One region of the Achromobacter sp. 18P8.1.1 genome, then DNA from elsewhere that is predicted to be linked to it. Evidence: riboswitches for the same ligand, from Rfam matches in the RefSeq annotation. Region 1 holds a riboswitch; the other holds the start of a gene.

Region 1 (3,921 bases):
CTCCGGCCAGCGCTTGCGTACCGAGCATCTGCCCTCGGAAATCAAGGACATGGCGGTGTCGTTCAACGGCGTGCTGGAACGGCAAGAGGTCGCGTGGCGCCAGCTTGAGAGCTTCAACGCCGATGTGGCCCACGAACTGCGCACGCCCCTGACCAACCTGGTGGGGCAAACCCAATTGGGCTTGGCGGTGGGCAAGGACGTGCACGAATTCAAGGAGCTGCTCCAGTCCAACCTGGAGGAGCTTGAGCGCATGACGTCCATCATCAACGACATGCTGTTCCTGTCGCACGCGCAAGTCGGCCGCATGGCGATGGACCTGAGCGATGTGTCGTTGCGCGAAGAGGCCGCCAAGACCACGGAGTATGTCGAACCGCTGTTCGGAGACAAGAACCTGACGGTGACGCTCAGGGGCGATGCGCGGGCGCTGATCGACCGCAGGCTGTTCCACCGGGCGCTGGCGAACCTGCTTGAAAACGCGGCGTTCTACGCCAAGCCGGGGACCGACGTCGCGGTCGCGATGCAAGCGCAGGCCGGCATGGCCCAAGTGTGCGTTTCCAATGTGGGCGAGCCCATCGACGCCCAATCGCTGCCGCGCCTGTTCGAACGCTTCTTCCGGGTGGAATCGGCACGCACGCAAAGCGACAAGCACCACGGTCTGGGCCTGTCCATCGTGAAGGCCATCGCGTCGATCCACCAGGGCGACGTGTTCGTGCGCAGCGAAAACGGGGTCAACACCTTTGGGTTCACCATGGCGTGCCGGCCGGCGCCGGGCGCGCACTGAGCGTCGATGGATCGCCGGCGTCAGGCCGGCGGCAGCGTCTTCCCGACGCTTGCCGCCAGCATCTGCGCGGTGGCCGCCGACAGGGTCCATCCCAGGTGGCCGTGGCCCGTGTTGTAGAACACCCCCGGGCGCTTGCCCGGGCCGACGCGCGGCATCATGTTGGGCGTCATGGGGCGCAGGCCGCACCAGGGCACCACGCGCGATGTCCGGATGTTGGGGAAATGCTTGCGCGTCCAGTCGATCAGCGGCTGCACGCGTTCTGCGCGGATGTCCATGTTGAAGCCGTTGAATTCCGCCGTGCCGGCCACGCGGAAGCGGTCACCCAGCCGGCTGGTGACGATCTTGGCCGCTTCGTCCAGCAGGCTGACACGGGGGGCGGCGTCCCGGCTTTGCGCGTCGTCCAGGTGGACGCTGATGGAATAGCCCTTGACCGGATAGATGTTCAGCGTGTCGCCCATCTGCCGCGCGAACTTGCGGCTGACGGCGCCGGCGCAGATGACGATGGCATCGGTTTCATGCTGCTCGCGCAGGGTGCCGCCTTCGCGCAGGACGTCCAGCACATAGGGACGGCTGTCGCGGCTGATCTGCTCGATGTCGGCGTCCTGCACGAACGTGACGCCATGGCGTTCGCACGCGCGCGCCAGGCCGCTCGTGAATTTGTGGATGTCGCCGGTGGCGTCCGACGGCGTGTAGAAACCGCCGTGGCAATCCGTTTGCAGCGTGGGTTCAATATTGCGGGCTTCGCTGCCGGATACCGCGTACCGCTCCAGGCCGCCTGCCTGCAGCAGCGCGTTCGAACGGCGGGCGGCGTCGAAGCTGGCCGCGTCGTGGTAGATGTGCAGGATGCCCCGGCGTTCCAGGTCGAAGTCGATGCCTTCGGCTTCTGCCATGTCGAAGAGATGTTGGCGCGCTTCGATCGCCAACCGCGTGGTGGCGATGGTGTTTTCACGGTAGTTCGGGATCTGCGCCATGAACTGCGCCAGCCACGAATACTTGTGCCAGCTGAACTTGGGGTTCAGCAATAGCGGCGCGTTCTTGCGCCACATCCAGCGCAGGCCCTTCAGGACGGTGGCGGTGCTGTTCCAGACCTCGGCGTTGCTGGCCGACAGCTGGCCGCCATTGGCGTAGGACGTTTCCATGGCGGGATAGCGCTGGCGATCGTAGACGGTGACCTGGTATCCCAGCTTGGACAAGGCGTAGGCGGACGTGACGCCGGTGATACCGGCGCCAATGATGGCGATGCGGGGCATGATGGCTCCAGATTGAGTGGCCGCGGCCCGAACTGGCCGCCGCACCCCATCTGTCTTGGTACCTGAGAGCTTCACCCGCTGCGCTGACGGCGGCGGGATCCCCTTCGGTGGGCGCGCACGGCGCCTCTCTCCAGATTGTCTAGACGCGCGCAGTCCTGTTGCCTGAGAGTTTCCGGGGCGGTTGCTCCGTCGGCGCCGGCCGCAAGGGCCAGTCTCTTCTGCGCGGTTTTGAATCGACGGAATAGAGAATAGCCAAGTTCTTGTCGGATTGGATTCAGGGTAAGTACTATGTCGGGCGGTCGGCAGCGGCTGGAAATGAAGGGATAGGACCATGAGAATGCATGTTGAAAGGACCCGGCGCATCGCCTTGTCGGGGCTGGCGGTTTTGGCGCTGGGCGCAGGCGCTGCGCAGGCGTTTGCCGCGCCGACGCCTCCCGTGGACCCGACCACGGCCAGCCGCAGCATCGACGAAGCCGCGCAGGCCGTGATGCGCGAATACGGCGTGCCGGGCATGGCGATCGCCATCACCCGGGACGGCCGGCAGCAGTTCTACAGCTATGGCGTGGCCTCGCGCCAGACCCAGGCCAAAGTCAGCCGCGACACCCTGTTCGAGGTGGGCTCGATCAGCAAGACCTACACCGCGACCCTGGCAGCCTATGCCGAAGTCCTGGGAAAGCTGTCGTTGAACGACAGCCCCGCGCGCTTCCTGCCCGTCTTGCAGGGGTCGGATTTCGGGAAGCTGACGCTCGTCCATCTGGGCACGCATACCGGCGGGGGCTTTCCGCTGCAGGTGCCCGACGCCGTGCGCAACGACGCGCAGTTGATGGATTACCTGAAGGCCTGGACGCCCCAGTACCCAGCGGGCACGTACCGCACCTATGCCAATCCCAGCATCGGGATGCTTGGGGTGGTGGCCGCCAAGAGCCTGGGCGAACCGTTCGCCAACGCCATGGAAAAGACGCTGTTTCCCAAATTGGGTTTGTCGCACACTTACATCGACGTGCCTGCCGCCGCGATGGGCGACTACGCTCAGGGATACAACAAACAGGATGCGCCGGTGCGCGTGAATCCGGGCGTGCTGGCGGCGGAGGCCTATGGCGTGAAGACCAGCGCGCGCGACCTGCTGCGCTTTGTCGAGGCCAATCTGAATACGGCGGGCGACGCCGCGATCCAGCGCGCCGTCGCCCGCACGCACGTGGGCTATTACCGGATAGGGGACATGACGCAGGACCTGGCCTGGGAGCAGCTTGCCTATCCCGCCACGCTGGATGCGCTGTTGACAGCGAATGCGGGCACGCTGAACAGCCAGAGCCATCCGGCGGCCGAACTGACTCCCCCGCTTGCACCGCAGGATGCCGTGTGGATCAACAAGACGGGATCGACCAACGGCTTCGGGGCCTATGTGGCGTTCGTGCCGGCCAGGAAGGCGGGCGTCGTGATCCTGGCCAACAAGAACTATCCGAACGAGGCCCGCGTGCGGCTGGCCTACCGGATACTGGAAGAACTCGCACGCTGAGCGTCAGCGGCGGTTCGGGGTTCGGCAGGGGCTCTGCCCGCCCGCGGCAGCAGTCCCATGATTTCCAGCCGCTGGCACAACTGCCCCAGACGCTCCAATTTGTAGGCGTCCACGTCCATGCCGGCGTAGTCGTAAAAGCCCTGGGCGTCGCGCAGGCCGTTGCGGCCTTTCTCCATATTGCGAGCAATGACTTCAGGTGAGGCGAAGCGGGGGCCGATGGCTTCGGACAGGTAGCGCGAGGCGTAGTAAAGGATGTCGCCGCCGCCCCAATCGATGAATTCCAGCAAGCCCAGCACCGAAAAGCGCAGCCCGAAGCCCAGCCGCACGGCGGTATCGATGTCTTCGGCGCTGGCGACGCCTTCCTCCACCATGCG
Region 2 (3,921 bases), on a different contig from region 1:
GAACACGTCGCCTTCAGCTTTGACCCATTCGTGGGACTGGGTGTACTTGCGATCGGTGGGCAGACTCATGGGAACTCCTGAGGGAATGCGGGTAGATGAATGGTGTTGCGCGCCTCGCGCGGGCGACGCTTGCCCTGGCCGGGCCGGCGCTCGCGCGAAGCTTCGAGTTTACGAGTGTTCGACGGCTTTGCCGTTACGGACAAACGGCAGTTTGCAGACCAGGGCGGGCACCCATTTGCCGCGGATGTCGACCTCGACCGTGTCGCCCGGACGCACGCCTTGCGGCAGGCGGGCAAAGCCGACCGACACGCCCAGGGTGGGCGACATGGTGCCGCTGGTGAGTTCACCCGTGCCGGCCGGCGTACGCACGGCCATGTGGGCGCGCATGACGCCGCGCTCTTGCAGCTTCAGGCCAACGAAGGCGGCGGGGGTGGCGAACTGCTCCAGCGCGTCGCGGCCGATGAAACGGCGCTCAGCGTCTTTCAGGGAGACGGTCCAGGTCAGGCCGGCCTGGTCGGGGTGGGTCAGCTCGTCCATGTCCTGGCCGTACAGGTTCATGCCGGCCTCCAGGCGCAGCGTGTCGCGCGCGCCCAGGCCCGCCGGGCGCACGCCCTGGGCGACCAGATCGCGCCACAGCTGCACGACTTCGGTGGCGGGCAGGACGATTTCAAAGCCGTCTTCACCGGTGTAGCCGGTACGGGCGACGAGCGTGTCGTCGCCCACGATGGCGGCGACGAAGGGGGTCAGCGCTTCAGTTGCGGCCTGCCAGGCCGGGCGGGCAGCCCAGACCTTGGCGCGGGCGTTCGGGCCCTGCACGGCCACCATGGCCAGATCGCGGCGCGGGGTGATGGTGACGTCGAAATTGCCGGCCTGCTTCACGCGCTGCATCCAGGCCATGTCTTTGTCGGCCGTGCCGGCGTTGACCACCACGCGCCATTCGTCGGCGGCGAAAAAGTAGATGATCAGGTCGTCGATGACGCCGCCTTGCGGGTTCAGCATGCAGGAGTACAGCGCCTTGCCCGGCACCGTCAGCTTGGCCACGTCATTGGCGACCAGACGCTGCAGGAAGGCAAAGGCGTCCGGGCCGACGACGTCGGCGTTCAGCATGTGCGACACGTCGAACATGCCGGCGTCCTGACGCACCGCGTGGTGTTCTTCCAGCTGCGAGCCGTAGGCCAAGGGCATGTCCCATCCGCCGAAATCGACCATTCGGGCGCCGGAGGCGATATGTTCTTCGGCCAGCGGGGTGCGTTTGAGGGTTGCGGACATGCGCGGAAACTCCGGGACGGCAGGGCTCTGCCAGGGTTACGGAATGCCGGTCGCGGCAGGCGGACTACGCCCGCGCGGCTACGGCTGAATCTTCCGCCCCTCTGTCCTTTTGCCTGAGAGTTGCCCCGCGCATGGCGGGTTTGCACCTTCGGCGCCTGGGCTGCTCGTTGTGTCCCTTGTTCAGGGCCGGCGCCAGGTCTCTCCAGAGTACTGTTTTGCCGCATCCGCACGGTAAAAAACCGGGACAGGGCAAGCATGTGCGGTATCGGTTACCTGAGCGATTCTGGGCGAATTGCGCCTTCGGCGGCGGCCCGAAATGAAAGGCCGCTCTCTCCCGCAAACATGCGTGACAGCGGCGCCAAGCATACAACGAAAAGAAGCCCCCGGGAAAGGCCCCCACGCCGCGCATGCTACGCATGCTTGCTGCCCCCCAAGGGGGCTTTTTCCCCTTGGGGCGGCCCGGCGGGGAAAAGGCCCCCACGCCGCGCACGCTACGCATGCTTGCTGCCCCCCAAGGGGGCTTTTTCCCCTTGGGGCGGCCCGGCGAGGAAAAGGCCCCCACGCCGCGCACGCTACGCATGCTTGCTGCCCCCCAAGGGGGCTTTTTCCCCTTGGGGCGGCCCGGCGGGGAAAATGCCCCCACGCCGCGCGCGCTACGCATGCTTGCTGCCCCCCGAGGGGGCTTTTTCCCCTTGGGGCGGCCCGGCGGGGAAAACCCGTCTTCTGACGCCCAGCCGGGTCAGCCCAACGCGGTGTCCAGCAACATCATCAGCACGAAGCCGATCATCAGCCCGCAGGTGGCATATACCTCGTGGCCCTTGCGGTGCGACTCCGGGATGATCTCGTGGCTGATGACGAACAGCATGGCGCCGGCCGCAAAACCCAGGCCCCACGGCAGCATCGGCGCCGAGAATCCGACGATGGCGGCGCCGATCACCGCGCCCAGCGGTTCAACGAGCCCGGACAGCATGCCCAACGCCACGGCGAAGGAGCGCTTGTAGCCGGCGGCCAGCAGCGCCACCGCCACGACCAGCCCTTCCGGGATGTCCTGGATGGCAATGCCTGTAGCCAATGCGGTGCCCCGCACGGGGTCGCTGCCCGCATAGCCCACGCCGATGGCCAGGCCTTCGGGCAGGTTGTGCAAGGTGATGGCGAACACAAACAGCCAGGTGCGGCGCAGGCGGTGCGCCTCGATGCCCTCGCGGCCCTTGATGAAATGCTCATGCGGCAAGGTGCGGTCCATCACCAGCAGGACCGCCGCGCCCAGCAGGATGGCCGCGCCGACGGTCAGGCCTGCGCCCCACGGCCCCATGCCCTGGGTCTTGGCGGCCTCGATGCCGGGCGCCACCAGCGAAAAGGCGCTGGCGGCCAGCATCACCCCGGCGCCAAAGCCGAACATGCTGTCCTGCACCTTCTGCGGGATGGTGCGGGCAAAGAGGATGGGAAGCGTGCCCAGCGCGGTGGCGGCAGCCGCCACCAAGCCGCCCAGCAGCGCGTCGGCCACGTGCGGCGCGCGCACGTCCAGGTAGGCCCAGAGCTGATGCAGCGCCAGGCAGGACACCATGACGGCAAGCGTCCACACGCTGATGCTGGTGGCCGCGGGCCGCACGCGATGACGGCTGAAGGTGTTCATAGGGCCGCTCCCCTCCTTGAGAGAGATGCGCTCAGCCCTTCGCGGCCGCATAGCGGCGAGCCACTTCGGGCCAGTTCACGACATTGTAGAAGGCGCCGATATATTCGGGACGGCGGTTCTGATACTTCAGATAGTAGGCGTGTTCCCAGACGTCCAGACCCAGGATCGGGGTATTGCCCTGCATCAGCGGGCTGTCCTGGTTGGCGCTGCTTTCCACCACCAGCTTGCCGGCCGGCGTCACCGACAGCCAGGCCCAACCGCTGCCGAAGCGCGTCAGCGCCGCCTTGGTGAAGGCCTCGCGGAAGGCGGCCAAACCGCCCAGTTCGGATTCGATGGCGGCCGCCAGCGCGCCGTCGGGTTCGCCGCCGCCTTCGGGCGACATCACCGACCAGAACAGGCTGTGGTTGGCGTGGCCGCCGCCGTGGTTGCGTACGGCGCCACGGATGGCCTCGGGCAACTGGTCCAGGCGGGCCACCAGGGCTTCGACGGGTTCATCGGTGCTGATGCCGGCGCCGTCCAGGGCCGCGTTCAGACTGGTGACATAGGTTTGATGATGCTTGCTGTAGTGGATCTCCATCGTCATCGCGTCGATGTGAGGCTCCAGGGCGTCATAGGCGTACGGCAGGGTCGGAAGGGTGTAGGCCATGCATGTCTCCGGTGGACCCGCCTTCCCGATGGAAGGCGCAAGTCAATAGCGAAAACATAAATGATATGTATTTTTATTTGATATCACAATGGTATTGTTGCAATTCGTGCCATAGCGCCTGGCTATGCGCCGGGCACCCTGCCTACAGCGCCTTGCCGCAAGCCACGCCCGACGCCCAGGCCCACTGGAAGTTGTAGCCGCCCAGCCAGCCGGTGACGTCCACGGCTTCGCCGATGAAATACAGCCCCGGGGTGGTCTTGGCCTGCATGGACTTCTGGTCCAGCCCGCGCGTGTCCACACCGCCGCGCATCACTTCGGCCTTCTTGTAGCCGGCGGTGCCGCTGGGCACCAGCGACCATTGATGGATGTCCTG

The links. Region 1 has a riboswitch for glycine ahead of AC27VE_RS14080 (D-amino acid dehydrogenase). Riboswitches for the same ligand answer to the same signal wherever they lie in the genome.
Region 2: linked by a shared signal. The riboswitch ahead of gcvT (glycine cleavage system aminomethyltransferase GcvT) and the one ahead of AC27VE_RS14080 (D-amino acid dehydrogenase) in region 1 are both predicted to bind glycine.

Annotation. Positions count from the first base shown of each region.
Region 1 is NZ_JBYOKH010000019.1:12,213-16,133, reverse strand. It holds gene AC27VE_RS14085 (heavy metal sensor histidine kinase) at 1-781, shown strand, start outside; gene AC27VE_RS14080 (D-amino acid dehydrogenase) at 802-2,031, opposite strand; glycine riboswitch at 2,172-2,262, opposite strand; gene ampC (class C beta-lactamase) at 2,369-3,547, shown strand; gene AC27VE_RS14070 (3-hydroxybutyryl-CoA dehydrogenase) at 3,517-3,921, opposite strand, start outside.
Region 2 is NZ_JBYOKH010000016.1:83,412-87,332, forward strand. It holds gene gcvH (glycine cleavage system protein GcvH) at 1-69, opposite strand, end outside; gene gcvT (glycine cleavage system aminomethyltransferase GcvT) at 169-1,269, opposite strand; glycine riboswitch at 1,361-1,485, opposite strand; glycine riboswitch at 1,520-1,616, opposite strand; gene AC27VE_RS12820 (ZIP family metal transporter) at 2,009-2,902, opposite strand; gene AC27VE_RS12825 (superoxide dismutase) at 2,934-3,548, opposite strand; gene AC27VE_RS12830 (BaiN/RdsA family NAD(P)/FAD-dependent oxidoreductase) at 3,691-3,921, opposite strand, start outside.